Regions from separate parts of the Deinococcus taeanensis genome, predicted to be linked through region 2. Evidence: riboswitches for the same ligand, from Rfam matches in the RefSeq annotation. Region 2 holds a riboswitch; each other region holds the start of a gene.
What was found. A riboswitch is a leader RNA that binds a small molecule or an ion and turns the genes downstream of it on or off. The one in region 2 is predicted to bind cyclic di-GMP.

Region 1 (10,015 bases), 140 kb from region 2:
TTCCCGTTCCCACCTTCTTCGACGACCCCGCCACCCGCGAGGCCATGTGGCGCGAACGCAGCGTGCGGCACGTCCTGGACCTTCAGGCGCGCGCCGACGTCCTGCTGTACTCGGTGGGCGCCGCCGCCGCGCTGGTGCCCAGCCACGTGTACGCCGCCGGGTACCTTGACGAGACGGACGAGGCGCAGCTGCGCGCCCAGGGCGTCGCAGGTGATATCGCCACGGTATTCTTCCGGGCTGACGGCAGCTTCCACGGGCTGCCCATCAATGCGCGCAGCAGCGGCCCGGATCTGGCGCTGACCCGGCAGGTGACGCACGCGGTGTGCGTCGTCAGTGGCCTGGGCAAGGTGCAGGCGCTGCGCGCGGCGCTGGCGGGAGAACTGATGAACACCCTGGTCGTGGATGAGGTCACGGCCCGCGCGCTCCTCAGCTGATCACGCCCCGGCAGTGAAGGGCGACGCGGCCCCACCAGACGCCGGTAAACCCCACCTCTCCCGCCGGGTTTGTGGTTGCGCCGCCTATCTCCGGAAGCTCTGCGCGCAGGTGCGGAACGCCTTCAGGGCGGCGTCGCTCGTGTTCACGCGCCAGTCTACGCCGTCCACGTTCAGGTGGAACCAGAACAGCCGGACGAGCCGGGGATAGCGGGGCAGGGCGCGGCACATGTTTCCGATCCAGGCGGCTTTGTTCCCGCCGCGTTCGACGCTGCCCACTTCCCCCAGCTGCATCGGTTTGCGCGTGACGGCAGCCAGTTCCTTGTAGGAGCGGCTGAAGGTGTCGTCGAAGGACTTCCAGCGGTTCCAGGGATTCGTGGTGCCCCAGTTGTACCCGTCGAGACCCACCTCATCCACGAAGGCGTCGCCGGGGTACAGGGTGCGGTACGTGGCACGCGTCTGCGGGAACAGGATGTTCGGCACGAACGCCCAGCGAACCGGCGCGCGCTCCTGTTTGAACAGCGCGTGCAGGTGCTTCCAGGCCGCCCGGAAGTCCGAGGCGGTGTTTTTGGTGTTCAACTGGTACACGCTCCAGTTGCCGTTCATTTCCGGCGCGAACGTGATGGTCACGGGCCGGCGCGCCCGGCGGATGTCGCGCGCCAGTTGCCGTGCCACGGCGTCGTGTTTCCCCGCGGCGATCTCCCTGAACGGAATGCCGCGCAGGTTGCCGTTTACCCGCACCTGCGGCTGCCAGCTGATTTCCAGCGCGCGGCGCCCGCGCGCCACGTCCCTGGCGTACGCGGCGTTGTACGCGGTGTTCCAGTCCTGGTACCAGCGGACCGACTGGAACTGACAGCCCAGCTGGCGTTCCAGGTCCGTGAGCGCGCGGATCTGCTGGGGGAGCGTGATGCCGAACGGGCCGCAGGTGGCCCCCAGGGCACTGGACGTTCCGAATGCGGCGCACAGCAGGGCGCCGGTCAGGGGCAGGCGGAGGGCGGGGAGAGCCAGCTGAGGGGCCGCCCGGAGGCGTCCCGTCACTGAGCTTCCTTGAGAGGTTCGGGAATCGTCACGCGTACCAGCTTCTCATTGCCGTCCAAGACAGGCAATGGGCTCAGTGCTGCGGCGTCACTGCCTGCCAGGCCCACGCGGGGCAGTTTGTTCCACCGGACGCGGCGCCGGCGCAGGAAGGACAGGCTGGTCATGATCACCACCATCGCCACGAACCCGCGGTAGTAGAGGCGCTGAGCGGGCGTGAGGAGGGCAGTCCAGACGCGCACGCGGCCCAGCAGCAGCGCTACGGTGGCCAGACTGACGTCCGTGACGACGTTGAGCAGCGCCAGGCGCGTGACGTCGTCCAGTTCACCACGCACCAGGTAGCCGATGATCATGACGTCCATGAGGGGCGCCAGGATGCCCAGCATGAACCCGTAGACCAGCACGTACGGCAGGGCCAGCAGGCCCAGGCGCCCGGCGCCCGGCCGCAGGAACAGGTGGCGGTACTTGCCCATCACCTGGAAGGTGCCGTACATCCAGCGCAGGCGCTGACGCCACAGGTGCTTCAGGAGCAGGGGCGGTTCCGTGAAGCCCACGGCCCGCGGCTCGAACACCACGCGGTACCGGCGCTCGGCAATCGCGATCGTGAGATCCATGTCCTCGGTGAGGGTGTCGCTGCTGTACCCACCGATTTCACGCAGCAGGCTGGTGCGGTAGGCGCCCGCGGCGCCCGGCACGACTGTGATGATGCCCAGCATGTCCTGCGCACGCTTGTCGAGGTGCTGCCCGGTGACGTATTCGACGTGCTGGAACATCGACAGCCAGCCGGCCTGTCCGGCCACGCGCACGTCGCCGGCGGCGGCCCCGACCTTCGGATCGAGAAAGTTTGCCGCCAGCGCACCCAGCGTGCCCGGCGCGATGGCTGAGTCCGCGTCCACGCTCACGACGACTTCAGTCGTGACGTAGGGCAGCGCCGTGTTCAGGGCGCTGGATTTGCCGCCGTTGGGCTGCGTGATGAACGTCACGCGGGGGTCCTCGGCGGCGAGGCGGGCGCCGATGCGGGGTGTGGCGTCACGTGAGCCGTCGTCCACGACGATGACGGACACGTGCGCGCTCGGGTCGGCGAGGACGGACTGCACGGTGCGTTCCAGCCCCACCTCCTCGTTGTAGGCCGCGATCATGACGGTGACTTCGGGGAGTTCAGCGTTCTCGGGGCGGGGACGCAGGACGTGCGCGGCGGCCAGAATAATAACCAGTGCGCCGCGCAGCAGCAGCAGCACCAGCAGGAATATCAGCACCGCGTCGAGAGCAGTCACGGCTGCGGCGGAACGGTGGGGGGGCTGCCGTTGGCCGGGAGTTCCGCAGTGACCGGCGCAGACGCGAACAGGGTGTCCATGGCTTCTTCGAAGCTGGCGGTTTCGGCCAGCGGGTTGATCTGAACGCAGATCTCCAGGCGCGGTACGTGCAGCTGCCCGGCCACACGGCGCGCCAGGGCCAGTTCATGACCGGGTTCCGTTTCGGCGTACACGAGGAACCGGTCTTCCTGCACGTGGAACACCCAGTCGCTGGCGCGCAGCTGCGTGAGCAGCTGATCGGACAGGCGGCGCTGGGCGGCGTCGAGCTCGCCGGGTTCCAGCATGGCGGCCAGGGGTTCGTGGTTCAGGACGGTGACGCCCAGCAGGGTACCGGCGGTGCCGCGGCGCACGTAGGAGGCGCGCAGCATGCGGTGACTCAGGCGGGCCAGGGCGAGGTTCGGCAGACCCGTGACCGGGTGTTCGGCGCTGCTGCCGGAGAGCAGGGCGCCCTGGGCGCGCAGCATACGGTGGGCGCCCACGGCGGGCAGGATGACCTGCCGGGCCGTCCAGGCGGCGAGGAGCAGCAGGGCGGCCCCGCCAAAGGTGGTGAGGTCGGCCGCGCCGGCATCCAGGCGGGTCACGGTCCACAGGCCGGCCACGACGACGCCGGCAAGCCAGCTCCAGGTCCAGGGCAGCCAGGGACCGGCGGCGGTGAGGGCGACCAGCAGGGCCGCCAGGGTGGAGCTCGCTGGCCAGGCGAGCATCAGGGCTGCGCCGGTCAGTAGTGCGAAAATTGTCAGCCGCAGCCGTAATGCAAACAGCAGTTCCATAGTCTCCTGTGGGTTCTGTACGGGAATTGGACGGCGACTGGCACCACTAGAAGTTCAGTGGTGTGCAGGCGCGCCTGTGTCGGTACGATAACGGGCGCACCCGGAGCTCAGTGCCCCCAAACGGGTGCGCCTCCATGGTCTAAAGAGCAGGTTAGTGTCGGTGTAGTCGCAGAATTCGCGGGTGGTGTCCAGGCCCTTTCAGGTGATTTCAGGGTTGCTGGCGCGTTTCATCGTGGGTGCATGATGAAAAAGAGACCCGAATGGATGTGGAATAGCTGCAATCTTAATGATAAAAATGAGAAATTTACAGTGAAGGCTCAAATTTCACTTCGTCCACCAGCATGAACACCTCGCCCGGGGTGGCCTGCCCACCCCACTTCGAATCGTCGGTAGGCCACACATTGAGCATCAGGTGCGCCGGATCCTGCGGAACGTGCTCCCGCGTGCGCCACACCTCGCGGCCATCTACCGAGAAGGCCAGGTGATCCCGCTGCCAGTCCCAGGTGTACGTGTGAAAGCCGGTCGCGAGGTCGGTGCCCTGCGGATGGGTGACGAGCGCGAACGACTTGCGTTCCAGTCCCTGCCAGGCCGCCGTATTGATCTGCCGTGAACGGTGCCCTTCGATCTCCACGTCAATCTCAGTGCGGCTGTCGTCCAGGAAGCTGAAGGCCGCACTGATGTTGCCCGGGCGCGCCCGGCCCGCACGGCGGGGATCCCCACTGTCACTCGCGGCGCGCATTCTCACCGTGTAGCGTCCGAAACCGAACTTCTGCCGTGACTGCAGCGCTGCGGCCTGCGCGCACCAGCGGCCGCCGCAGCGCTGCACTTTCAGGCGCAGCTGCAGTTGCCCGCCCTGCAGCACCTTCACGTTCTGGGCGCTGAATGCACCGTCGAGCGTTCCACCGGCCCAGAAGCCCCGCCAGTTGGACACCACCCAGCGGTCCAGGGTGCCCTGGGTGAAGGACTCCACCCAGGGGCCGGGCGCGGCGTGTCCCGCGGACACCGGGAGGCTGAGGGCAAACAGAGCAGTCAGGAGGCTTCGGCGTAGCATGGTCCTTCTCCTTGTGGTGGTCCGGCCGACCCTGTGGGCCCCGTGACTTTGCGTCCCCGCCTTGCGACGGGTTTGCCTTTTTCCGGTGGAGGAGCAGCGCTTCACGCACGAAGCCTGAACCTGACATGAAGAGAATCACATCTGTTCTGTCAGGATTCTCACCGCCCTTGGAGACGGGTCTGCGCCCGAGGCTCACTTCCGGTACCACTGGTGAGCGAAAGCACGACCAGGAGGGCTCTGCTATTCATACCGTGCCGGCAAGGGCAGCGGTCCTGATGTTCATGCGCCCTTCACGGCGTGCCATCAGACTGGTGGGCACTGCTAGGCTGAGCAGGTCCATGACCTGCACCCTGCCCTGCTTTCCTCCGCGGCCTGCGGCCAGCGCTTGTGGTCCAGTGGGCACCGGGCCGGGCCGGGCCGGCTTCTGCCAGGCTGAACGGGTCCGGTGATGCCGTCCGTCCTGGGCGCGCTGAAAGAACAGACCACGCGGCATCATCAGCGCGCCGAACGCGCCGTCAACCTGATGACTCCCGGCCTCACGCCGGAGCGGTACGCGGCAGTGCTGGGCGTGAACTGCGCACTGCACAGCGCGCTGGAGCCGGTGATTGCCGGGAGGCTGCGGGCGGCCCTGTCCCCCGACGGCTGGGCGGCGCTGGCGGTGTCCACCCAGTCCCGCCTGCCGGGACTGCAGCGTGATCTCGTGGCGCTGGGGCACCGTGTGACGCCGCCCCTGCCGCACGGAGGCGACCACGTGACGAGCGAGGCGGCAGCGTGGGGCGCAGCGTACGTGCTTGAAGGCTCGGCGCTGGGCGGTCAGGTTGTGAGCCGGCACCTGCGCGCCGCGGGGTTTCCGGACGCGGCGCTGCACTTTTACGGCAGTGATGGGCAGCCGGTCGGACCGCGGTGGCGGACGTTTGGGAGGCTGCTCGAAAGCCGCTACAACGCAGCCGAGGATCCGGCGCGGTTTGTGCACGACGCGGTGAGGGCGGCGCAGCAGACGTTCATTCTGTTTGAAACCCTGTCAGCGCAGGACGCGGCCGGATCGTTCTGAGCCAGCGCGACGCGCGCACTGAGCGCCCCTCTCTGGAGGTCCATCGCCCCCGTCGAGCTGGGCCGTTTAAACTTGACTAATCCAGTCAGCTTAATTAGGGTGAGCCGCATGAAACGCACCGCCCTCCTCAGCAGCCTGCTCCTGTGCAGCAGCGCCCTCGCCCAGACCCTTACCCTCAAGCACGACGAAGGCACGACACAGATCAAGGCCGATGCCAGGCGCCTCGTGGTCCTGGACGAAGAAGCGCTGGGGTGGATCTACGCGCTGGGCCTGAGCGACCGCATCGTGGGCATCGGCAGCTCCATGATCGCCCCGACGGACCTCACCGCCGACGGGCACCTGAAACCCGAGCGCATCCGGGGCACCTTCCTCGCGCGCGGCAACCTCAGCGGCGCCCGCTTCGTGGGCAACTGGATTCAACCGAACCTGGAAACCATCCTGAGCCTCAAACCCGACCTGATCGTGCGCCTCACCTGGAACGGCAACGGTAACTACGACAAGCTCAGCCGCATCGCCCCCACGGTCGGGTACCGCGAGGACCGCGCCGGCTACTGGAAAAGCAACCTGCGCGACCTGGCCCGCGTGTTCGGCCGGCAGGAACAGGCAGAGAAACTCATCAAGCAGGTGGCCGACACCAACCGCGCCGGCGCCCGCACGCTGCAGGCCGCCGGCGTGTTCCGCAAGTACCCCAAGGCCGTCGTGGTCTCCCCCTTCCAGGGCGGCACGAACTACCTGTACACCAAAACCCGCCTGATCGAGGACGTGCGCGCCCTGGGCTTCAAAGACGGCCTGAAAGCCAGCGCCTCCACACTGGGCGTCGCCTCGGTGATCAGTGACGAAGCCCTGCTCGGCCTGGGCAAAGACACCCTGGTCATCGTCTTCCCGCCCGGCGGGCAGTACAACGGCGCGGACGCCTTCCTGCAAAGCCCGGTCGGTCAGCGCCTGAAAGACCGCGCCGTGGTGTACAGCCCCGAAGCGATCAGCCCATGGTCCGGCCCGCTGGTCTCCCTGCGTGACAGCGCCGCCCTGACGAAACTGATTCTGGAGAAAATGAAGTGACGCGCCCGACCCCCCTGGCGCTGCTGACGCCGGGTGGCGCCCACGCGCACAAATGCCGCGCGCAGACCGGCGCGCACGCCCCGTGGCAGCAGCTGCCGTTCGTGACGGCGGGCCGGGCGGACGCCCTGAACGACCGCACCTGGACCCCCGGCAACCCGCTCAGCGCCCTGCTGGGACGGCACTGACGTGACGGCCGCCCCCCCCGCCCTGAGCCTGTGCGCCGACCTGTCCCGCGCTGCAGGCGAGGACCCGATCGGCACGGCGCCGCACTGGGCGGAAGTGACCGTGCTGGAACTGGACATCCCCGTCTGGGCGCAGCTGAGGCAGGTCGACGCCTGGACCCCCGCGCAGCAGGCGCTGTTCGCGGCGCTGCGCGAGAAGGTGGAAGCCAGCGGCGCCGGGTTCGGCCTGTTGATGAGTGCCCCCGCCGAACGCGGCGCGCCGCTGCGCGTGCGGCATTACGTCCGGGCCGGCGGAGGCTACCGCCGGCGCGACTACCAGTCTGGCCTGCCGCAGAGTGAATGGGCCCGCGGCCTGCACGACACCCTGCTTGAACCGGCCCGGCTCAGCGCGTGGCAGGTCGCGCCCGGCCCAGCAGACGGCGCTGACCTGCACGTGTGCACGCACGGCACCGTGGACGCCGCCTGCGGCCGCTACGGCGTGCCGGTCCACCAGGCGCTGAGCGCCTCGGGCGTGCGCAGCTGGCGGACCGGGCACTTCGGCGGTCACCGTTTTGCCGCGACCGCCGTGGACCTGCCCTCCGGGCTGCTGTGGGCCCACCTGACGCCGGACCTGGCCGTGCAGGTGGCGCGCCGCGAGGTGAGCCTCGCCGAGGTTGCCGGTCACCTGCGCGGGTACGCGGGCCTGCCCCCCCTGGCGCAGGTGCTCGACCGGCACCTCCTGGTGCAGCACGGCTGGGACTGGCTGAGTGCCGAGCGCCGGGCGCAGGTCCACGGCCAGGAGGTCACCTTGCAGGTCCGCTGGCAGGGCCGCGAGCAGGTGTACCATGCGCCGGTGTTTCCAGCGCCGCCCCTGCACCTGCCCGGCTCCAGCCACAAACCCGATCAAAGCGTGGTCGCGCAGTACCAGCTGGGCAACGTGACGCGCCTGTGAAGCGCCCGCTTGCGTTCGGACTGGCCGCCTTCACCCTGGTGTTCGCGGCGCTGCTCTCCCTGGCGCTGGGCGCCACGGACATTCCCCTGACCGAGTCGGCCCGCCTGCTGCTGCGGCCCGACGACAGTGTCAACAGCCTCGTGATTCATACGCTGCGGCTGCCGCGCACCCTGGTGGCGCTGCTGGCGGGCGCGGCGCTGGCCGTGTCGGGCCTGCTGCTGCAGGGCGTGACCCGCAACCCCCTGGCCGACCCGGGCGTGCTGGGTGTTGAGGCCGGCGGCGCCCTCGCCATCCTGCTCATGGTGGTGTTCTACCCGGCGGCGCCCGCGGCACTGTTCGTTCCGGCCGCGTTCCTCGGCGGCGTGCTGGCCGCCGCCGCCGCCTACGGCGCGGCCCGGTCCATCGGCGTGACGCCCCTGCGCCTGGCGCTGGCCGGCGTGGCTGTGGCGTCCCTGACCGCCGCGGCCACCCGCGCCGTACAATTGCTGTTCGAGGACCGTGCCCAGGGCGCGCTGTTCGCGCTGTCCGGTTCACTGGCCGGTCGCACCTGGGAGCAGCTGGCGCAGGTGGCACCCTGGCTGGGTGCCGGACTGGCGGGCGCGCTGATCATCGCGGCGCGCGTGAACGTGCTCACGCTGGGTGAGGACGTGGCGCGCAGTCTGGGCGCCCGCACCGAACGCGACCGGACGCTCGTCACCGCCCTGGGCGTCCTGCTGGCCGCCGCGTCGGTCAGCGTGGTCGGCCCGATCGGGTTCGTGGGGCTGGTTATCCCGCACGCCGCGCGCGCCCTGGGCGGCACGGACCACCGCCTGAGCCTGCCCCTGGCGGCCCTGCTGGGCGGCACGTTCCTCACTCTGGCCGACACGGCGGCCCGCCTCGTGGACCGCCCGGCCGAAACCCCGGTGGGCATCCTGGTGGCCGCCGCCGGCTCCCCGTTTTTCGTCCTGCTCGCCCGCCGCGTCGGGCGCCGCTGAAATCCCTTCCTCCTGGAGACGCCATGAAGACCCCCCTGATGATGACCGCCGCGGCCCTGGCCGCCACCGCCACCGCCGCCAGCGTGACCGTCACCCACGACCGCGGTACCCTGACCCTGCCCGCACCGGCCAGACGCGTCGTGGCGCTCGAGTACTCCTACGTCGATACCCTGCTGGCCCTGGGGGTCCGGCCGGTCGGCGCGGCCCTGGGCACACAGGGCGGCGACCGCGGCGCGCCGCCCTACCTGAAACCCAAGGTGGGCGGCGTCGTCACCACCGGCAGCCGCGCCCAGCCGAGCCTGGAAGGCATCGCGGCGCTGCGCCCGGACCTGATCCTCGCGGACACCCTGGTGCACAAGGACACCGCGCCCGCCCTGGGCCGCGTGGCCCCGACCGCGGTGTTCCCCAGCCGCCGCGCGGACCTGGAACAGCTGAACGAGCAGACCCTGATGATCGGCCGGCTGGTGGGCCGCGAGGCCGCGGCGCGGCAGCTGCTGGCCGACCAGCGGTCCCTGATCGCCAAGGCGCGGGCGTTCACAAAAACGAACGCCCCGGCGTTCCTGGCCGGGGTCGTGACCCCCACCTCGCTGACGGTCCACACGAGCGGCAGCTTCGCCGGCAGCTTCCTGGAGGCCGTGGGCCGGAAAAACCAGATGCCGGTCAAGGACGGGCAGACGCAGTACGAACTGAGCCTGGAAGGTCTGGTGGCGCTGCAACCGCAGACCCTGGTGCTGTTCACTGCGCCCGACGAGACGCCCGTCACCGACACCTGGGCGAAGAGCCCCCTGTGGCAGAAGCTGCCGGCCGTGAAGCGCGGCCGCGTGTACACCTTCAACCGTGATGACTGGACCCGCGGGCGCGGCCCCACCGCCCTGAAGCTCATGGTCGCGCAGACCATCGAGAGCCGCTTCCTGCAGGACGCCGCGCCCAACGCGACTTTCAAGTACCAGCCGTGACCCTGCCTGCCGCCCGGCCGCGCTTCACCGGAATCCGCGCCGTTCTGGTGGGGGCCGCGCTGCTGGCCCTGTGCGTGGTCAGCGCCGTCCTGGCCCTGGGTCTGGGCGCCGTGCCCACACCCGCGGCGGACGTGCTCGCGGCCCTGACCGGCAGTGGGGACGCCCTGACACGTCAGCTGGTGCTGGACCTGCGCGCGCCGCGGGTGGGAGTGGCCCTGCTGTGCGGCGCGATGTTCGCGGCGAGCGGCACGATCATGCAGGG
Region 2 (10,015 bases):
AGCAGCCCCAGGCGCTGGCCACCGTCTTCGCCGGGTTCAGCTTCTCCTCCGTCCTGGGCGTTCCTCTGGCCGCAGCGCTCGGTCCGGTCCTCGGGTGGCGCGGCACCCTGCTTGCCCTCGCCGCCCTGGCCGCGCTGACCGCCCTGCTGATCGCGCGTCTGGTTCCCGCCGTTCCCGGCGGCTCACGCGTCACCCCCGCCCTTTACCGACGCGCGCTGCTCTCCCCTGGCGTGCGGCCCGCCCTGGGCGCAAGTCTGCTGCAGCTCGCGGCGGTCTTCGTGGTGTACGGCGTGACCAGCAGCTACCTCGCCGACCGTTTCGGCAGCGCCGGCCCCTGGATTTCCCTGACCCTGCTGGCTTTTGGCATGGCCGGGATCGTCGGCAACAGCGTTGCCGGCCCGCTGACCGCCCGGTACGGTCACGCCCGGACCCTCACCCTCAGTCTGACCGGCAGCATCCTGGTCGCCGTCGCTCTGCTGACCCTGCCGCACACGCCCGCAGCGGGCGCCGCCGCCTTCGCCGCCATGTCCTTGTTCGGGCAGATGTTTCAGGCCCCCCAGCAGGCCCGCCTGATTCACCTGAACCCCAGCGAACGCGGCCTGATGCTCGCCCTGAACTCCAGCGTGGTGTATCTGGGCATCAGTTTTGGTTCGTGGCTGGGCAGCGCCCTGTTGCCCGGCCTGGGCGCGCAGCCGCTGGCGTGGCTGACCCTGGCCCTGGGGCTGCTGGCCGCGGCGGCCAGCCACGCCGCGCGGCGCGCGCCTCACCTCCGCGGCCGCCCGGAACTGCCGTTGCCCTGACCGGGCCTGTCAGAGACCCGTGACAGTCCTGAGGCCCTGCGGAGCGCTCCAGGTTCTTTTCACACCTCAGCGGCCTCGTTTCCCGGAGGTTCGACTCCGGCGCGGCCAGTCAGACGGTGCACCCGGGCCCGTGCAGGTGAGGGTTATGTGACGGGCCGCCTGTCACCATGAGGAATCCATGAAGCAGGGTGCGGCGCGTGTCGGCCCCAGTGCACCGTTCTTCCGGAGGCTCCGCGTATGACCCAGACCCATCCTGTCACCCCTGCCGACCCGCAGGCGCTTTTTGAACACGCCGGCGCCGGCCTGCTGGAAATCGCCTTTGACGGAACCATCCTCCAGATCAACCCCAGCGGCGCCGAGTTCTTCGGCCGCTCACGCGCCGCTCTGACCGGCGTCAGTGTCCTCGACGTCACGCACCCGGACGACGTGGCGCGCACGCTCGAAGCGCTCAGCCGCGTCATTCACGGTGAAGCGCACGCCGCCGTGCTGGAAAAGCGCTACGTCCGCGCCGACGGCGAGATCGTCTGGTCCCGCTCACGCGTGTCGCTGCTTCCGCCTCAGAACGCGCCCGCCACCTCAGTGGTCGCGGTGATCGCCGACATCACCGAACTCAAACGTGCCCAGCAAGAGCTTGAAACGCTCAACCGGGCCCTGCAGGACACACTGGAGGGCGGCCTGCTGGGCCTGGGGATCGCCCTGGAAGCCCGGGACCTGGAAACGTCCGGGCACACGGTCCGCGTGATGGACCTCAGCCATCAGCTGGGCACCGCCCTGGGCCTCAGTGGCGTGACCCTCAACGAACTCAAGCACGGCGCCAGCCTGCACGACCTGGGCAAACTGACCATCCCGGACGCCGTGCTGTGCAAGCCCGGCCGGCTGGACCCTGCCGAGTGGGCCCTGATGCAGACGCACGCCCACAATGGGCACGCCATCGCCTCCCGCATTCCCACTCTGGCCCGCGCAGCGCTGGACGTGATCCGCCACCATCACGAACGCTGGGACGGCTCGGGCTACCCCGACCGGCTCGCCGGGGAGCGCATTCCGCTGCTCGCAAGAATCTTCACGGTCTGCGACGTGTATGACGCCCTGATCAGTGAACGCCCGTACAAGTCCGCCTGGACGCACGACGACGCCCTGAAGGAACTCCGCGCGCAGCGCGGCCGTCAGTTCGACCCGCACGTCGTCGACGCGTTCGTGTCGTTGTTCCGGCCTCACGCCGCGTGACCCGGTACGTTCAGCGCCGCAGACGTCCGGCCTGATCACCGTCAGCCGCCCGGCGTGGCGCCCCTGCGCCTGTCAGCGAACGGGTGGGCAATGGTGGCGCCCGGTTTAGGGAAAGCTCACTCAGGCGCCTGCGCGCTCCCGGTAGGGTGAGGCATGTCCGACGACAAGAACAAGACCGGCACGCCGCCGCTGACGGAAGAGAATGTCCGGAACGTGGACCTGCAGTTCATGGGCCGCACCGATGAGCACCGCGACGCTGTCCAGGACGCCGACGCTGAAGCGACCGTCGCTGACGGCTACACCGAACACGGCCTCGACAAGCAGGACGTGGCCTCCAACGGAAGCATGATCACCAGCGACCCGGCGAGCACCACCCCCGGCCACGACACCTCAGAGGACACCTGATTGCCCTGAAGGAAAGCGCTCCGTACCGGAGCTGAGCCCCTGATGTAGGGAGAGAGGCGCCCCGCGGCGCCTTTCTTTACGCAGCTCAGCGGGCCGGCCCCGCGGCCCTGCCCGGTTCACGGCCCTCGTGCTGCCCCCGGAGGCCCGGGAAGGCGCGCGCCGCCCTGCACTGTTTCCCATCTGGTCGGCCTATAGTGAGCCGGAGGTGGACCGTGAACGACACTGAACAGGCGCTCAACGTGATTGAAGCGTGGCAGCGCGGCGAGACGGCGCGTGACGCGGTAATCACGCACCTGACGGCCCTGGAACGGGATCAGGGCGGCGTGGTCACTGGCGTGATTGCCACCCTGACGCCACACGCCCCCCCGCACGATCAGCCGCAGGGAACCGGCGAGCCTCGCGGCGGCACACTGCTGTGGCGCGAGGAACTGATGAACAGCCGCGCCCGCACCTGGACCGGTCCGGACGCCGCGGGGTTGCTGGTCGGGCCCACGGTGCTGCTCCTCACGGACGGCCGGCAGGGCGTGGTGATTGGCGAGCGGGACACGCGGGCCCTGTCGGCCAGCGTGAGTGCGTCCGTGATGCTGCTGTGCCAGACGATCGTGATGGCGCAGCACGCCCTGGACGAACGGGACGTGAACGACCTGCGCAAGCAGCGGGTTGAGAGCACGTCCACGTCCATGTCCGAGATTGAGATTATTCGCTGACGGGTCCACCTGGGTCCGGAACGCCACGAACCCAGCACGCCGCCGCCCGCCTGAAACTGGCGGGCGGCGGCGTGCTGAGCGGGGTTCAGCGCACGGCGCCGGTGGCACTCAGGGTGTAGGCGGGGGCGCGGCTCGACCACACGACCCGGGCGTAGTACGTGGTATTGGGTTTCAGTGTCAGGGTGACGCTGTCGGTGCTGGCTTTGCTCCTGCGGCTGCTGCCCAGCAGGGTGGCGCCGTCCGCAGCGTAGATTTCCAGATCGCTGTTCCAGTCGGTGGCGACCGACACGGTGCTCAGGCCGCCTGCGTCGGTGCTGGTGAAGCTGAACCAGTCGCGGGTGTCCGCGCTGCTCAGCGTGCCCTGGGCCGGCGCAGCTTTCGTGAACGCCACGGCGCCCGCAGCGGTGTCGTCGGTGGGGGCGCTCACCACGGGCGTGGTGCCGGTCGTGTCGGCCGCGCCAGCAGGGGTGAAGCTCACGTAATCCACGAGCATGTACGAGGTACCGAGGGAGGCCACGCCGCCCCACCCGGTGGAGTTGGTGGGCCACAGGTTCAGCATCAGGTGCGCGGCCGCGCTGGGAAGGACGCCGGTCGTGGTGCGTTTCAGCACGCCGTCTATGTAGAAATCGATTTTGGTGGCGCTCCAGTCCCAGCGGTACGTGTGGAAGGCCTGCGTGAGGTTGGCGCCGCCCGCGCCGCCGGTGCCGTAGTCGTGGCGGGCGGTGGTCTGCCAGGCGCCCATCCAGTCGGTGGTGGGGTTCTGACCTTCGATCTCGTGGTCGATTTCCGTTTCGGAATTGTTGACGTAGTTGAAAAAGGCGCTGATGTTGCCGCTGCTGCCGGTCCCGGCGACGGACGGGTCGGCGCTGCTGCTCGCGGCGCGCACCCGGGCTTCGTAGGTCCCGTAGCCGTACTGGGCGCTGGTGGCGACCTCGGCGCCGCTGGCGAGGAGACCGGCCGTCACGTCGAGTTTCATGACGAGGTAGCCGTCTTTGACGGTGACGTTCTGGGTGTTCCACAGGCCGGTCAGGCCGTCGCGGGCCCAGAAGGGCGTCCAGCTGCCTCCCGACACGGACCAGCGGGTGGTGTCGAGCGTGGTGAAGTCGTCGCGCCAGCTGCCGGTCACGGCCTGGGTCTGCACGGTCTGGTCGGCGGCGGCGGCAGGTTCGGCAGCGGGGGCGTCGGGGCTGGAGGTGGTGGAGCAGGCGGCCAGAAGGGCGGAGGTGACGGCAGCCAGGGCAATGGTTTTCAGGGTGGTGATCTGCAGCATGGGGTTCTCCCTTCTTTCGGTGGCTCGGCCAACCTCATGGGTTCCGGAGCTTTGCGTCCCCGTCTTGCGACGGGTTTGCCGTTTCGGTGGCGGGATGAACCCCCGTGGGCTCATCGATGGCTGTACCTTAAGAGGATCTTAATGACAAAGGCCTTACACAACAAGCGTCTCAAAACGCTTAATTTCAGTCATATAAAGGGTTCATAAATCCAGGTTCTGCTCATCCGCAAAAAACCTCCTCGCAGACACACTTTTTCACTCATGCCATCTGGGAGCCACCACCCCCTGTGCCCTCCAATAAGCCCCGAGTATTAAGACCAGGCGGCCACACGCGACTGTCACGAGCTTCAAACGATGACAGCCAACATGAAGCTGGCGCTCAGAAAGCAAGCTGGCTCCTCAGCCGTGCCGGACCACCGGCATACCCTGAGGGCGATGAAGCGGACGCTTGCCCTCACACTGCTCAGCCTGCAGATGACCGGCGCACAACCGGCGGCGCCGGTGCGAGCGGCGTGGCCTCAGGACACCTGTATTCACGGCACCACGGTGAACACCAGCCGTCAGACGTGGTCCACGCGCGCTGTTGAGAACACCATCCGCACCCTTCTGCAGGACGCCGGGGTGCAGCTGGCCGCCGACGGGTGTGGCACGTACCTCAATGTGCTGGTGCAGGCGGACGCCGCCGGCCCCCGCGCCACCAGAGTCATGGCCGCCCTGATTCTGGCGGACCGGGAAGTGAACCTCCCGGAACTGAATCTGCACCCGTCGCCGTACACCTGCGCACGCACCCTGCAGGACGTGGTCCTGCCGGAGGAGGACCTGCTGCTCGGAACGCAGCGTCTCCTGACCCGCCTGCTGGCAGATCTGCCGGTCTGCCCGGACGTTCCTTCCCATTGAGGACACAGCCCGGGCAACTGACACGCCAGCTTGACGAGCACAGTCAAGGCAGCGCAGCCGCATGGTGAACTAAGCCGCTGGACCCATCCGGCCCGGTTCACCTTGGAGCGCGGCAGCGTGACTCAGGGGCACGACAGTCGCAGCGGGGAGCGCCGAGGATCCGGTGGGCCGGAGATTGGCTGGGCCTGCGCCTGTCCGCGAGCCTTCTGTGGAGCGCCACCCCTTGACTGTGAACGCTCACATTGTATGCTGCGGGCGTCCGATGCTGTGTTCCCGGTCCACCCCTGCGGTGGACATCACCTCCGTTGCGTTCGCCCACCGGTTCGGCCCGCGCCGCGCCTGAAGCGTACACTCACCTCTCAAAAGGACCTGATTGCCTTGACGACTGAGCCGACCACCATCCCCGTTCAGGCCAGTGTCGCCCTGCACACCGGGCGCACCACCGGCGAGATCTCACCGCTGCTGTTCGGCGGGTTTGCCGAGCACATGGGCCGATGCATCTACGAAGGCATCTACGACCCGGACTCGCCCCTGTCCGACGAACGGGGCCTGCGGCGGGACGTGATGGCCGCGCTCAAGGAGACCAACTACCGCATCATGCGCTACCCGGGCGGAAATTTCGTGTCCGGGTACCGCTGGACCGACGGAATCGGCCCGAAAGCGGAGCGGCCCCGCCGGCGGGCGCTGGCGTGGCGGTCCATCGAGACGAACCAGTTCGGACCGCACGAGTTCATGGAGTTCGCCGAGGAACTGGGCACCGAACCCATGTGGGCCGTGAACCTGGGAACGGGCAGCATCCAGGACGCCGCCGACCTCGTGGAATACATGAACCTGCCGACCGGCACGCTGTACAGCGACCTGCGCGCGAAGAACGGCCGGGCCGAGCCGTACGGCGTGAAGTACTGGTGCCTGGGCAACGAGATGGACGGCCCGTGGCAGATTGGACAGATGGACGCGCAGACGTACGCCGACAAGGCGTTCCAGGCGGCGAAACTGATGCGCTGGATGGACCCCGGGATCAAGACCATCGCGTGTGGGTCGTCGGCCACGGCCATGGCGGGGTACCCGGAGTGGGATATGACGGTGCTTTCACATGCGTACGACCAGATCGATTACTTCTCCATGCATCACTACGCCGCCAATCCGTACCCCACCGTGTCCAACACCGAGGGGCTGCCCACCGACACGGATTCCTACCTCGCGAGCAGCCTGCACTTTGATGAGCACGCCGACACGCTGGCCGCCGCAATCCGCGTGGCAAAGGCAAAGAACCGGTCGAAACGGGACGTGTTCCTGTGCTGGGACGAATGGAACGTGTGGTACCGCGCCAAGGGCGCCGACGGCGCCTGGAGTGAGGCGCCCCATATCCTGGAGGAGGTGTACAACCTGGAGGACGCGCTGGTCGTGGCCACCTGGCTGAACACGTTCCTGCGCAAGGCGGACGTGGTGAAGATCGCCTGTATCGCGCAGATCGTGAATGTGATTGCGCCGGTCATGACGAGGCGGGACGGGATGTTCCGGCAGACGATCTTCTATCCGCTGACGCTGTTCAGCCGCCACGCGAGCGGCCGCGCACTTGATCCCCTGGTGCGCTCCCCGGTGCACCCGACAGCGCGGTACGGCGACGTGAACATGCTGGACGTGTCGGCGAGCTTTGATGACGCCACCGGGCAGGGCGCGGCGTTCCTGGTCAACCGCTCCCAGACGCAGCCTCTGCGCGTGACCCTGTGCTGGGAGGACGAGGCGCCCCAGGCATTGACCGGAGCGTGGCAGATGAGCGGCCCGGATCCACTGGCGGCGAACTCCTTTGAGGCGCCGGACGCGGTGACGGCGCAGCCTGTGGCGCTGCCCAGGCTGGAGGGCCGCCAGGCGCAGGTGACGTTGCCTCCGCTGTCGTTCACGACCCTGCTGTCGCAGCACGCGCCGCGCTGAGAGGCAGCAGGCTTGACAGGAGCCGGACGGCGCTTCTACGATGTGATCGTTCACAAGTGCAACATAACGCCGGCCGCACCCGTGCGGTCCACCCCCGCCTTTGCCCGCAGCACCCCTGGAGGACTTATGCGTACTTTCCGACTGCTCGCCCTCGGCCTCACCCTCGCCGGCTCCGCGCACGCCCAGACCAAGGTGGTCTTCTGGGACTTTTTCGCCGGAGGTGATGGCGCCCGCATGAAGCAGATCGTCGACGCCTTCAACGCCTCCCAGACGGACATCAAGGTCGAGCGCACCACCCAGACCTGGGGCAATCCCTTCTACACCAAGGTGCACACGGCAGTGGTTGCCGGCCAGACGCCCGACGTCATGACCTACCACCTCTCCGCCGCGCCCGCCGGCCTGCAGCGCCGGGACCTGCGCCTGATCACCCCCGCTGACCTCGCGCTCGGCGGCCTGAAACCCGCCGACTTCCAGGGCAACCTCATCAGCAGCCTGAACACCGCCGCGAAGAACGCCGGCAGCAGCGGCCTGTACGGCATTCCGCTCGACACCCACACCTTCGTGCTGTACTACAACAAAGACCTGCTGCGCAAAGCAGGGGTGCTCAGCGCCAGCGGCACCCTGGCCCCCATGAAGACCGTCGCCGACCTGACCCGGACGCTGCAGGCCATCAAGACCAAAACCGGCGTGACGCCCATCGCCCTGAGCAGCAACCAGGATTCCGCTTCCGTGTGGCGCCTGTGGTACTCGCTGTTCCTGCAGCAGGGCGGCACGCTGGTGCGGGGCGGCAAGCTCTCCACCACCGACCTGAACACCAAGGGCCTCGCGGCGCTGCGCATCATGGCCGACTGGAGCAGACAGGGCCTGATCACCAAGAACGTCACCTACCCCGCCGGAGTGGCGCTGTTCACGGCCGGGCGCGCCGCCACGATGCTCAACGGCAACTGGGAGGTGCCCACCATGGTGGACGCCACAGCCAAGGGGCAGCTGAAATTCGACTACGGCATCATGAGCTTCCCCGCGCTGTACGGCAACGCCAGCACCTGGGCCGACTCGCACCTCCTGGCCATTCCCACCAACGCGAAAACGCCCATGGACGCCGCGAAACTCAAGGCCGTGATGACCTTCATCGGGTACGTGAACAAACAGGGCGGCACCACCTGGGCCGGCGGCGGGCACATCCCCGCGTACCTGCCCACCCAGGCCAGCGCGGCGTTCAAGGCCATGCAGCCCAACACGCAGTACTCCGCGACCTCCGCGGCCGACGCGCGCCTTGAACCCAGCGCCCCGATCTTCGGCGTGGGCGGCCCCGTGTACGACGCGATCGGCGTGAACTTCACGCCGGTGCTGCTGGGCCAGACGACCCCCGAGCAGGGCATCGCGAAACTGACCACCGCCCTGAACGGCTTCGCCAAGTAAGCCTGGCCGGGGCCACGCCGCCCACCCTGCCCGCGCGGGGCGGGCGGCGCCCCGTTCCCGCCCCTGGAGGTTCACCCGCATGACCACCCCCGTCCCGCTCCGCTCTTCCCCACCCCCTGGCCCGGCCGGGCCGGGCCGGGCCGCACACGCGCGGCAGCGCGCCCTGACGGCGGCGGCGCTGGTCGTGCCGTTCGCCGCACTGTACGTCCTGTTCCTGCTGTACCCGACCTTGCGGGTCCTGCAGCTGAGCTTCACGGACGCTGACCTGACCGGCGCTGGGCGCTGGACCGGCACGCACAATTACGCCCGGCTGCTGAGTGAACCGACCTTCTGGACGGCGCTGTGGAACACCGTGCTGTTCATCGTGCTGACCGCCGTGCCCAACACCCTGATCGGGCTGGGCCTGGCGATGCTGGTGCTGCGGCTGCGCCGGCTGAAGAACGTGGTGCTCGCGGCGTTCTTCCTGCCGTACGTGCTGCCGGTCAGCGTGGTGACCAACGTGTGGAACTGGGTGCTGGACTCGAACTTCGGGCTGTTCAATTTTGTGACGGGCAGCACCGTTACCTGGTTTCAGGATCCGGTCTGGGCGCTGCCCTCCGTGGCGTTTGTCACGATCTGGTGGACGGTGGGCTTCAACATTCTGCTGTTCATCGCAGGCCTGAGCAACATCTCCCCGGAAATCTATGAGGCTGCGGCGCTCGACGGCGCAAGCGGGTGGCGGCTGTTCCGGTCCATCACCTGGCCGAATCTCTGGCCGGTGACCAGCCTGATTCTGCTGCTGCAACTGATCGCTCAGTTCAAGATTTTTGACCAGATCTACCTGCTGACGCAGGGCGGGCCGTTCGACAAGACGCTGGTGCTGCTGCTGTACGCGTACCGCGAAGGCTTTCAGCAGCAGCATGGCGGGTACGCCTCGGCGCTGGGTGTGGTGCTGATGCTGGCCATCGGGCTGGTGTCGGCCGTGCAGCTGGCCCTCAGCCAGCGGGGAGGGCGGTCGTGATCGGCGCGCGCAGTCCGCTGCAGGCGCCTGCGGCGCGCCCCGCGCGGACGTGGCGGCAACGCCTCGCGGCGCTGCCCGGCACGCTGCTGACGCTGGTGACCGTGCTGCTGGCGCTGGCCTGGGTGTTTCCGCTGTACTGGGCGTTCGTGACCTCCATCAAGCCGGAGAACGACACGGTGGCGCTGCCGCCCACCCTGTGGCCGCAGACCGTGGATTTCAGTGCCTACACGTACATCTTCCAGAACAGCCCGGTGGTGCGCTGGTATCTCAACAGTGTTGGTAGCAGCCTGGTGATCACGGCGCTGGTGCTGCTGCTGTCCATGATGTGTGCCTACGCCCTTTCACAGATCGACTTCCGGGG
Region 3 (10,015 bases), on a different replicon from region 2:
TTCACCCGGCGCGAGCGTCAGTGTTTCTACAGGGAACAGCAGGTGCCATCCTGCTGGAAGCTCCGGTTGGGGCGTTCCGCTCCAGGGGACTGCTGTGTCGTTGTGTACCTCAAATATCACGGTGACCGAGTCCACAACCTTAATGACCTGCTCGCCCTGAGGGCCTGTCAGGCGCAGAGCTTGCGCGCCAGATGAAAGCAGCAGCGAGAGCGCCAGGGCACTCCAGCGCATCTTAGTTCCCCAATGAAACGTTGTACCGCGTTCCCACAACTGGGTTAACACCATCGTTGGCCATCACCAAGAAGGTGTACTTGCCAGACGTGAGTTTGCCGAAGTTGAAGTTGAGCTGCACGCCACCACCAGGGTAAAGGCGGATTTTACCCACCTCATTACGAGCAACCAGTTTGCCTTGTGGGTCATAAACCTCGGCACGGTATTGAGGGAAGGTGACAGCATTGCCGTCATTGAAAACCTTCACGCCCAAGTTCACGCCCTCTGGCTGACGCTCAAGATTGGGGCTGGCGAAGCGAATTTTCGCATTCCCCCCTGCCAGAGTGGTAATCAGATTGATGGCGTAACGAGTGTTGACAATAACCCCACCCTTGCTGGCTGAAGGCTGACGATCCGGTTGCACGATGACTGCGCTCCAGTGAGTCCCAGGCGCGACCTCTTGTGGCACCGAAATGGTGACATTGAACGATTTGGTGCTGTTGGCCGGCACAGTCACCAGCGTTGCAGGCAGTTTGATCCAGAGCGCATTGCTTCGGTCGAGTTGGCCAGGTTGGAGATATGTGGTGGTGCCTGGCAGAGCCCGTACATCCTCAATGCTCACTCGAACAGTTTCTGCGGCGGTTCCGGAGTTTCTAAGCGTGATAGGCACTTGAATTACCTGGCCAGGCTTCACATCGAGGTCACGAGCAAGGCTGCCCTGCACAGCGGTGGAGGCATGTGCCGTTGTGAGAAGTGCGCCAGTGGACAGGAGGAGAGGAAAAAAAGAGTACTTCATGGAAGAGACCCCCTCAAAGGTGGAAGTAAAGGGCAGTAGAACCTTGGAGTTCTACTGCCCTTTATATGGTCAGCTCACTTGAAAAAAGCGAGATTACTCAGAGATAGTGAAGTCGACGGTGATGGTCGCGTTAGCAGCAAATCCGTTTTTCAGGGCAGCATCACTCAGTTCTGCGGTGTAGGAAAGTGTGGGGGAAGCGCTGGTCTGGGCGGCCAGGCCGCTCAGAATGTCACCTGATGGCGCGGTGGTATCGAGTATAACGCCAGTAGTGGCGGTACCGACCTTGATAGTCAGAGACTTCACGAAGGTGGGGACATTCGAGACAGTGGCTGTCACTTTACGAGTACCAGTGCTTACCCCGGCGGTGGCCCAGTTCAGGGTGCCAGTGCCAGTGGCAGCCGTAGCCCCTGCGCCAGCCCACGTCAGATCGGCATTGTCAGCCGAGATGGTGTCAGGGGCAGAGTTGACCAGCGTGAGGGTGGCGCTATCGGAAACAGCGAACGCGACGTTGCTCAGGACGAGGGTGGCCAGCAGGGCAATGCTTTTGAAGTTACGCATCAGATACTCCTGTTCGGAAGCAGTCTTCCGAGGGTTGAGGGTGCTTTCCATCCGTGTGCCGGACGGTAAAGCGGGCGAAAAGGCGGTCGCACCACTTGCTCCCCTCGCCTGAGGTGCCCGGGTTACGGGGCGAGGATCATCACATCTCTTCGTCAGGAGCTTGTCTGATCGAAGTACCTAGAGAATAGCCACGGGACCTCACAAGTCTCTTACCAACTCGGATCAGGACATCAATAAAGCCGTGGGGTCTTCGCCCCTTCAATATTCCCGCTAGCTGGCCTAACACAGACGGAATGATCCTCCCGGAAGCCCGTCCGGTTTGGCAATCGCTTGGGCTCCTGCCCTTCTGAACTGAAGGCCCCAGAGCAAACTGGTCTTACTTCGGGGAACGATCCCTGGCCGTGCGCAGGCCCTTGAACAGGCGGGACGGTCCACCCTGACCCAATCTGGTGGCCAGACCCAGAATGAGCCGCGCAGCGGGCAGAAATTCCTCCTTCTCTTCGGGAGTCAGGACGTTCACTTTGATCTTCTCAGCCGCCTTGAGGGCTTCCGCGATCATCAGATACTCCAGCCGTTCCTGAGTCAGGGGGTGAAGAGAAAACTGCTCACTCTCGAACAAGGGCTGGCCTGTTTTCCGGTCGTAGCGGTAGTCACCCTCAGTAGTGAGCGTGTCCTCATCCACGGCGATGAGCGGCAGGACCCGCCAGGGCCGGTTTCTGCGCTCGATGCAGACGTACCCGCCCACGACAGTCCCTGTCACGTCCTCGAGGTGTTCCGCAATGACCAGAAGATCGAGGCCGGGGGGAGGAGTCGCCATGCCAGCATTTTACTGAGGTTGGCAGATGGCCCACCACTGGCCGGGCCGGGTCCGGAAGCCGCCGGCGTGGGTGTCTACAGCACTTCAAGGGTCAACCCCTGGAGTGACATCCGTCCGAGCGGGCCGAGCCCAGCCCGCAGCGGAACCCATATGCTCGTAGCTTCCTTCAGCGTCTTCTGGCCGTCTCCAGCTCAGAAGTACGCCTCTTTCAGATGCCTTCTGTGATGTTTGTGTGATCGAGTACACCCCGGAGCGGCCCTAGGGTCTCCAGACCCTCCCCCTGGCGCCGCGCGGCTTCCAGGTCATGCAAGGCCCGGTACAGCACGCGCTCCAGGTGCGCTTCATAGCGCGTGACCTTCGCCAGGGTCTCCCCATCCGGCATAGCGGCGAGTACGTAGGAGTCCGCTTCGATCTGCCGGGCGTCCATCACAGCCGCCCGCACCTCCCTTGCTTTGCGGCGCTGGCCGCCCGCGAGGCTCTGGAGCCACACCGCCCCCAGGTCCGGCAGGCGCTCCCGCCACAGGCGCACCAGGCCCGGAAGCTCTTCCGGCTCGAATTCCCAGTCTCCTGCCTCGAGGGCGGTCAGGTCCTCCGGCTGCCCGCGCTTGCCCGTCAAGGCCCGCACAAGCTCCCCGGGCGTCACGCCGACCCGCTGCAGGGACTCACTCAGCAGGTGCCCCACAGTGAACGCCAGCTCCGCCGGCAGTCCTTCCCCGGTTCCGCCTTCGGCCAGCGCCTCCAGGCACGCCCCGCTGACTTCCAGGCTCACTGCCGCCGTTTCCGCGAGGGCCGGATCTGTCCGGAGGTGCTCAGCGCTCTCCCCCACCATCCGGTGAACGCGGTTGAACGCCTTCAGGATGCCGCCCGCATACCCGTACTCCCGGCGTTCCGCGAGGCCCTGCGTGACCGTGCGCTGTTCCGAGGTGCACAGTGCCGCCTCGTACCGCGCCAGACGGTCGAGCCGCCACAGGGCAAGAGCGGCCCGCTCCGCGAGGCGTTCCTGCAGGTAGCCGCGCGCCCCGCTGGATTCGCGCACCGCCTCGACGTGCGCGAGGTACGCGGCCCGCTCTGCCGGGGGAACGTGTTCACTGAGGATGCCGTGCCGCTCGGCATTTGCGCCTCTCGGGTCACGTTCGACGCTCTGGGGGTTTGTTTCGTAATTTTTGCCGTGCGTCATGCTTGAACCTCGTCCAGGCGGGGGCGTCGAGCGGCCCGCGCGGAGTGTTTCTGCTGAGTGGTGAAGGGAACCGCGGTCTGGCGTGTGATCAGGCGCGGGGCTTCCCGCTTCAGCCCTTCCTGCGGACCTGGACCGCGCCGTTCTCCCCGCCGCCTCACGTACATTCCTTCACCGGCGTTGAGCAGGAGGCCCACCCGTGTGGGCGCGTCTGCCGGGGCAGTCATGCGGCCCACGCGCCCCGCGCAGCCCAGAGCGCCTGAAGCTGACGCGCCGGCTCGACACCCGCCGCGTAGAGGGCCGCGCTGGACAGGACGTACTCGCCCAGGTTCGCCACCACCCCACCCGGCAGGACGGCCGGGAAGTTGAGGTGATTCCCGACCGCAGCCTGGATCAGCCGCACCAGCGCGTCCGGCATCGACGCGGGCGTGGTGCCTGGATTCTGGAGCGCCGCCATGAGGGCCGCCTTCTGCGCCTTGAGTTGCGCGGCAAGCTCCGGTGTGATCGCCCCCTGGGGGGCGCGGGCCACCAGCTGCCCCCCGTCAATGGCCAGGCGCACGCCCCGGCCTTCCAGCTCGCGCAGCAGTTCGAGCGCTAGCACGTAAAGACCTCCTCGGGGTCACCCAGGGCGGGCGGCATGAAGTCCTGAGGTGCGTCCACGATCCTGACGTCTTCCTCTGCGGCGCCATACACGTAGGCGCGGGGGGCGCCGCGCCCGCCCATCCGGACGGCCCGCACCTGTGCCCCCAGCGCGGCCAGAGCCTCCCGGACGGCCTGTTGCGCGGCCCGCTCCCGGACGTTCCCGCCCTTGACGGCCGCGGCGATCAGTTCCGCGTGAGGCACCGTCAGACCGGCCTTCTCCGTCAACACGGCGACCGCCGCGGCTTTCGCGCGGTCGCTGCGGGTGTCACCGCGTTCCTCTTCGGCGGGCAGGTCGCACGGCAGGAGGCGCAGCCCGGCCGGCTGCCCGTGTTCATCCGCCCAGCGCTCCACCTCCACCCCCAACGCGTGACCACTGCGGGCGAAGCTGTTCTTTCTGACTTCCCACCGGAGCACGTCCCGCCCCTCGACTTCACGCGGGGGCACGCGGGTCAGCAGATGCACGGCGCGCGCCTGGGCACTCTTGCCAGTGCTGCCCATAATGCCCCGCTCGCCCTCTTTCTCGTTCGCGGCTTTTTTGGGAAGGTGGTCGAGCACGATCACCGCCGCGCCCGTCTGGGCGGCGAAGTCGCGCAGGGCGATCATGGGGCGCATGGTGTCCTGAAGCTTGTTCCCGTCAATGCCGGGGAAGGTGCCCATGAAGCTGTCGATGATGACGCACCGCGCCCCCAGGCCACGCGCCATGTTCAGCAGCTCCCCAAATTCCTCGAGGGACAGGCCCGCGCCCGTGCTTTCCAGCAGGGCAAGACCGCGCATGTCTCCGTCCGGGAACGCGACCCGGTGCTGCTCGAGCGAGAAGCGAACGGACCGGCCCTCACCGTCCGCGGCGTCCGTGTTCAGGTAGATCACCGGGCCGGCCGGGATCGGGTGGCCCAGGTACTCCCCCCGCCCGTCTGGGCGGGTCATCTGCCACGCGAGGCACGTCATGAGTGTGGTTTTCCCCACCCCCTCCCGCGCCCCCAGGAACGTGACGTAGCCCAGCGGAATCAGCCCCGGAACCAGGAAGTCAATACGCCGGAGTTGCGCGTGCAGGTCAATGACTTTCAACGCCACGCCGACCACCCGCTCCGCAGTGGGCCGCCCCAGGTGGTCGCGGGGGCGCCCCACCCGGCCGCCTCACCCCCCCACTCTGACCCCTGAGGGCCAGTCTGCCAGGAATCGTTTTGCGTGTGTGGGAGGGCGTTGTTTACTGGCAGGGCGATATTGCCAGTCACCGGGGGGTGCCAGCGGTCTGCGCGTTCAATCCGGCGGTGCAGGAGGGCGCCGAAAGCGTGAATGTCGAGCTTCCCCGCGAGGTCGCAGAAATCCCCGTCCGCGAGAGGGGCAAGCACCCGCACGGCTGACGCCCCGGCAGCGCGGGCCATCCTCGCCACCCGACCAACGCAGGCGGCCCCTGGCGCGTCCGGATCGGCGTACACGTACACCGGCTTGCCCCGCAGGCCCTCCAGGAAAGGCGTCCCGTTCGCACCGGCCAGCCCCTGCACGTCCACCCGCACCCCCGCTCGACTGAGCGCCCGGGACGCCGCCGCGCCGTTCAGTTCGCCTTCTACGATCAGCACCGCTTCCCCGGTGCCGTACCTGGGGGAACACCACGCAGGAGAACCGTATCGCCCGAGCCGGTACACGTACCGCTCCAGACCGCACGCTCTCAACACCTCCACGCTGCCGAGATTCCGCACCTTCAGGCCCCAGGGCCGCCCGTCCGGACCGCGCAGGGAGAACGCCAGCGCCCCGGCGTGCGCGAGGGTGCGCCCATCCCGGGTCTGGAAGTCCCGGATCAGCTGCCCAGCCTGCAGACCCTGCCAGCCGTACAACCCACGTTCCTTCAACGCCCGTCCCGCCGCATCCTGCAGGCCCAGGGGACACACCCAGCGCAGGGCGCGGTGCTGTTCAGCGTCACCAAGCGGCGCGCAGCGGCTCAGGGCGTGCCGGGCCTCTACCAAGGGATCAAGGGGCACACGGGCCGCGCTGGGAGCGGGCACCGAGGGAGCCAGGGCTGCCCCCGTCCAGCGGGACAGTTCCTCCGCCGCCTGGAATGACGTGAAGCCCAGGCCCAGCAGGAAGTCATACGCGCTGCCGTGCCCACCGTCCCCACCAAACCGCTTCCACTTCCAGCGGCCCTGGGCGTTGAGGTACACACTGAAGGAGGGGCTGTGCTCCGTATGGCCGGGCCGGGGGTCGCGAATGACGCCACCCCGATCACGGTGGAGCCCCCGGACCGCCTCAGGACCGCAGTGCTCTGCGATCAGGTCCGGCAAGTTCACCCCATCAAGAAGGGTGCGCAGCTTCATGCCTGACCGCCATGCCGGGGACGGAAGCCCGGCCGGGCCATCAGCATCTCAGCCACCTTCAGGCCAGCGCCGATGTTGCCGGGGCGCTGCATGTCGAGCACCGCGAGAGCGTACAGGGCGGAAAGGCGACAAGTACCTCCAGCTCTATCCCCTCGCCCGTCATGGTCCTGACGGGCGGCATTCATTGATCGCCTCCAGAGCCATTCAGAAAGTCGTCGATGGCGCTCAGGGGAATCAGAATTTTGCGGCCTACGCGGATACTGCGCAGCTGCCCGGAGCGGATCAGGTCATACACGCCGTTTCGCCCAACGCCCAGCATCGGGCCGGCCTCTTCAGGCTTCCGGGTAAGGCGGGTGGGGTTATCGTGAGCTAGAGTCATAGTGCGACCTCCCAAAGGTCGTGAAGGGCTTGAGCTGCCGCTGACGTGGCACCTCTGGTCTTTCCTTCCTCGCAAGCGTGTGTGTTCTTGGCCGGATGAACACGCTTGCGTTTTTTTGCTGATATTGATGGGCTTTGGGTCGGTCTATTTGGTACCTCCTGACCCATCCACGGTAGTGCTCGATCCCGTTAAGTACAACTACTTGTACGTCTATGGTCATCCATGTACAAGATGCAGTGAACAATTACCCTGACGACTGAACACCAGCGAGACACGTCAGCTGAAATGAGACGTGGTCCACGTTCATAAGTGAGCTCTCACACCGGAAGGGGTAGGCGCTGAAACTGTTTCCCATAGCGACTAACCTTCGTATCCATTCCGTGCCCAACGCATGCCCAACCGGGACGGGAGGAGATAACACAGAGAGGAAACATGAGGGATCTCTGGGATATCGCTTGTCAGAAAAAGTCCGTTCCACAGGGAATATCTACCACCTCCCGGCACCAGCTATCCTCAATCAGGATGAGAAGGCGTCCTCCTGTTAATCGGACGGTCGTTGGTTCGACCCCAACCTGCCGAGCCAGAAGCATGAAACCCCGCCCCTGGCGGGGTTTCTGTTTTGCGGGTTCCCAATAGGATGCCCGGCGGCTTTTCATTCGCCAGCCGCCAGTGGAAATAGCCGGGCACCTGCTGGGTGGCGTGTGTAAGCAAAGCGATTGACACCCCCCGGAACGCGTGCCAGCATGCAGGCACGCACAACTTGTACTCCGTTCAGCGTCCAGCACAGGCTGGAGCGCGCTGAATTGACCGGGAGGTTCGAATGAAGAAACGGCTCCTCTTTCCCACCCTGTTCGCGGCCCTGACCAGCTCTGCTCTGGCGGAGAAGGTCGTGAACATCGGCTTTTCCGGCCCGCTGTCCGGCGGCGCAGCCTTCTACGGCAAGGACGTTCAGAGCGGCCTGGACATGGCCATCAACGAGCTGAACCGCACCGGCGTGACGGTCAAGGGCGAGAAGGTCACCTTCAAGCTCGTGGCCCTTGACGACCGGTACCTCCCGAACGAAACGGCGACCAACGTCAAACGCCTCACCAGTCAGGGCATCGACGTGATTTTCGTTCCTCATGCCGGCGGGATCCTCACCGTGCAGCCCCTGACGACCCGTGACCCGGAATTCCTGCTGGTGGCCTACTCCAGCGAGCCGAAAATCCTGGAGTCCCGTAATCCCCTGACGTTCATGCTTCCGCCCCGCTACGACAATTACGTACAGCCGTTCGCGGCAACCCAGATGAAAGCGTTCGGTAACCGCCTCGGGCTGATCGGCACGACCAGCGCGTACGGCAAGCAGTGGGCCGCCGTGATCAGCGCCGAATGGAAGAAACAGGGCGGGACCGTCCTTGCCGACAACGGCGTGGATTACTCCACCACTGTGGATTACAGCAGCGCCGTCACAAAAGCCCTGGCCGATAAACCGGACGTGCTGTTTATCGGCGGGCCCAGCCAGCCCACCGCGCTGGTCGTGAAGGCCGCGCGCGAGCAGGGCTTCAAGGGCGGGTTCATCGTGATGGACCAGGCCAAATTCGAGCAGATGGACCAGATCGTGCCACGCAACTACCTGGACGGCAGCGTGGGCGTGCTGCCCACCAAGGAGTTCCCCGGCACGCAGGTGTTCGTGGCGCAGTACCAGCGTCAGTTCAAGAAGATTCCCACCAGTGAGGCCGCGCTGAACTACATGGGCATGAACATCATCGCCAAGGCGATGGAACTGGCCGGGACCACCGACGACCCCATGGCCATCCGCGCGCAGCTGAACGCCGCCGCCAAGGCCCTTCCCCGGAGCAAGACGGTGTACAAGCTGTTCGGCGTGACGGACCGCGGGCACGTGGACGCCGAGTTTGTGGTCGCCAGCGTCAAGAACGGGCAGTACTCGCGCCTGCGCCTGATCAAGACCTTCAAGTAAGGTCCGGAGACGCTGGCTGGTTTCACCTGCGCGCCCGGCGTTCTGCGCCGGGCGCGCGCTGCATTCATGAGGAGGATGGGCTTTTGACGACGGTGCTGCAACAACTGTTCAACGCGCTGGCGCTGGGCGGCGTGTACGCCCTGGTGGCGCTGGGCCTCACGCTGGTGTACGGCGTGATGCGCGTTCCGAACTTCGCGCACGGCGGGCTGTACATGCTGGGCGCGTACCTGACGTACGCCGCGCTGACCAGCCTGAAAGTGGGATACGTGCCGGCCCTGCTGCTCTCGGCGCTGGGGGTGGCGCTGCTGGCGGCGCTGCTGGAACGCGTGATCTTCTACCCGCTGCGCAACGCGCCGCACGTGCACCCCATGATCGCCGCGATCGGGGTGCTGTTCTTCCTGGAAGCGCTGATCTCGCACCCGCGGGTGTTCGGGCCGGACTTCAAGCAGATTCCCGAGCCGCTGCCCGGCATCGTGAATATGGCGGGCGTGACCCTCACGTGGCAGCGGCTGCTGATCATCGCAGCGAGCGTCGTCGTGATGCTCGGCCTGAACTATTTCCTGAAACGCACCCTGACCGGCGCGACCATCGAGGCGATGAGTCAGAACCGCGAAGGGGCGCGGCTGGTGGGCATCAACACGAACCGGGTGGGCATGCTGACCTTCGGGATCAGCGGGGCGCTCGCGGCCGTCGCGGCGAGCCTGATTGCCCCCATCAACGCAGTGGCGCCCAGCATGGGGGAGGTTATGAACCTCAAGGTGTTCGCCATCATCATCCTGGGCGGCATGGGCAGCGTTCCGGGCGCCATCGTCGGGGCGTTCCTGCTGGCCTTCACTGAAGTGTTCGGCGGGTTCTACATCAACCTGGACTTCGCGGACGTGATTGGCTTCGCGATGCTGGTGGTCGTGCTGGCCCTGCGGCCCCAGGGCCTGTTCCGGAAGGGCACGTGAAGCGCGGCGTGTGGGTGTGGGCGGCCGCGTTCGCCGTGGCCGCGGTGTTCCCGTTCCTGCGGCCCAGCGGGTATGCGCTCGACGTGGGCGTGAACATCATGATCTGGGCGATGGTGGCGTACGGCCTGAACGTCATGCTGGGCTACACGGGGCTGCTGCCGCTGGCGCACGCCGGGTTCTTCGGCATCGGGGCGTACGCGGTGGGCATCCTGACCCTGAAAGC

Region 1: another riboswitch for cyclic di-GMP. It lies ahead of LAJ19_RS17895 (glycoside hydrolase family 16 protein); the one in region 2 lies ahead of LAJ19_RS19100 (glycoside hydrolase family 16 protein).
Region 3: another riboswitch for cyclic di-GMP. It lies ahead of LAJ19_RS10815 (hypothetical protein); the one in region 2 lies ahead of LAJ19_RS19100 (glycoside hydrolase family 16 protein).

The regions. Positions count from the first base shown of each region.
Region 1 covers NZ_CP083458.1:24,540-34,554, reverse strand. Annotated here, with positions in the region: gene LAJ19_RS17915 (sugar-binding transcriptional regulator) at 1-434, shown strand, start outside; gene LAJ19_RS17910 (glycoside hydrolase family 26 protein) at 519-1,469, opposite strand; gene LAJ19_RS17905 (glycosyltransferase family 2 protein) at 1,466-2,740, opposite strand; gene LAJ19_RS17900 (hypothetical protein) at 2,737-3,549, opposite strand; gene LAJ19_RS17895 (glycoside hydrolase family 16 protein) at 3,854-4,600, opposite strand; cyclic di-GMP riboswitch class I at 4,613-4,687, opposite strand; gene LAJ19_RS17890 (biliverdin-producing heme oxygenase) at 5,049-5,651, shown strand; gene LAJ19_RS17885 (ABC transporter substrate-binding protein) at 5,760-6,710, shown strand; gene LAJ19_RS17880 (hypothetical protein) at 6,707-6,895, shown strand; gene LAJ19_RS17875 (sucrase ferredoxin) at 6,897-7,823, shown strand; gene LAJ19_RS17870 (FecCD family ABC transporter permease) at 7,820-8,797, shown strand; gene LAJ19_RS17865 (ABC transporter substrate-binding protein) at 8,821-9,753, shown strand; gene LAJ19_RS17860 (FecCD family ABC transporter permease) at 9,750-10,015, shown strand, end outside.
Region 2 covers NZ_CP083458.1:303,166-313,180, forward strand. Annotated here, with positions in the region: gene LAJ19_RS19080 (MFS transporter) at 1-800, shown strand, start outside; gene LAJ19_RS19085 (HD-GYP domain-containing protein) at 1,038-2,024, shown strand; gene LAJ19_RS19090 (M-like protein) at 2,178-2,429, shown strand; gene LAJ19_RS19095 (hypothetical protein) at 2,642-3,136, shown strand; gene LAJ19_RS19100 (glycoside hydrolase family 16 protein) at 3,222-4,406, opposite strand; cyclic di-GMP riboswitch class I at 4,422-4,496, opposite strand; gene LAJ19_RS19105 (hypothetical protein) at 4,842-5,303, shown strand; gene LAJ19_RS19110 (alpha-N-arabinofuranosidase) at 5,682-7,235, shown strand; gene LAJ19_RS19115 (extracellular solute-binding protein) at 7,362-8,654, shown strand; gene LAJ19_RS19120 (carbohydrate ABC transporter permease) at 8,734-9,654, shown strand; gene LAJ19_RS19125 (carbohydrate ABC transporter permease) at 9,726-10,015, shown strand, end outside.
Region 3 covers NZ_CP083455.1:2,245,160-2,255,174, forward strand. Annotated here, with positions in the region: gene LAJ19_RS10810 (hypothetical protein) at 233-1,006, opposite strand; gene LAJ19_RS10815 (hypothetical protein) at 1,100-1,564, opposite strand; cyclic di-GMP riboswitch class II at 1,636-1,720, opposite strand; gene LAJ19_RS10820 (hypothetical protein) at 1,941-2,381, opposite strand; gene LAJ19_RS10825 (hypothetical protein) at 2,590-3,558, opposite strand; gene LAJ19_RS10830 (TubC N-terminal docking domain-related protein) at 3,779-4,156, opposite strand; gene LAJ19_RS10835 (AAA family ATPase) at 4,150-5,268, opposite strand; gene LAJ19_RS10840 (hypothetical protein) at 5,259-6,506, opposite strand; gene LAJ19_RS10845 (helix-turn-helix domain-containing protein) at 6,688-6,885, opposite strand; gene LAJ19_RS10850 (ABC transporter substrate-binding protein) at 7,706-8,842, shown strand; gene LAJ19_RS10855 (branched-chain amino acid ABC transporter permease) at 8,926-9,792, shown strand; gene LAJ19_RS10860 (branched-chain amino acid ABC transporter permease) at 9,789-10,015, shown strand, end outside.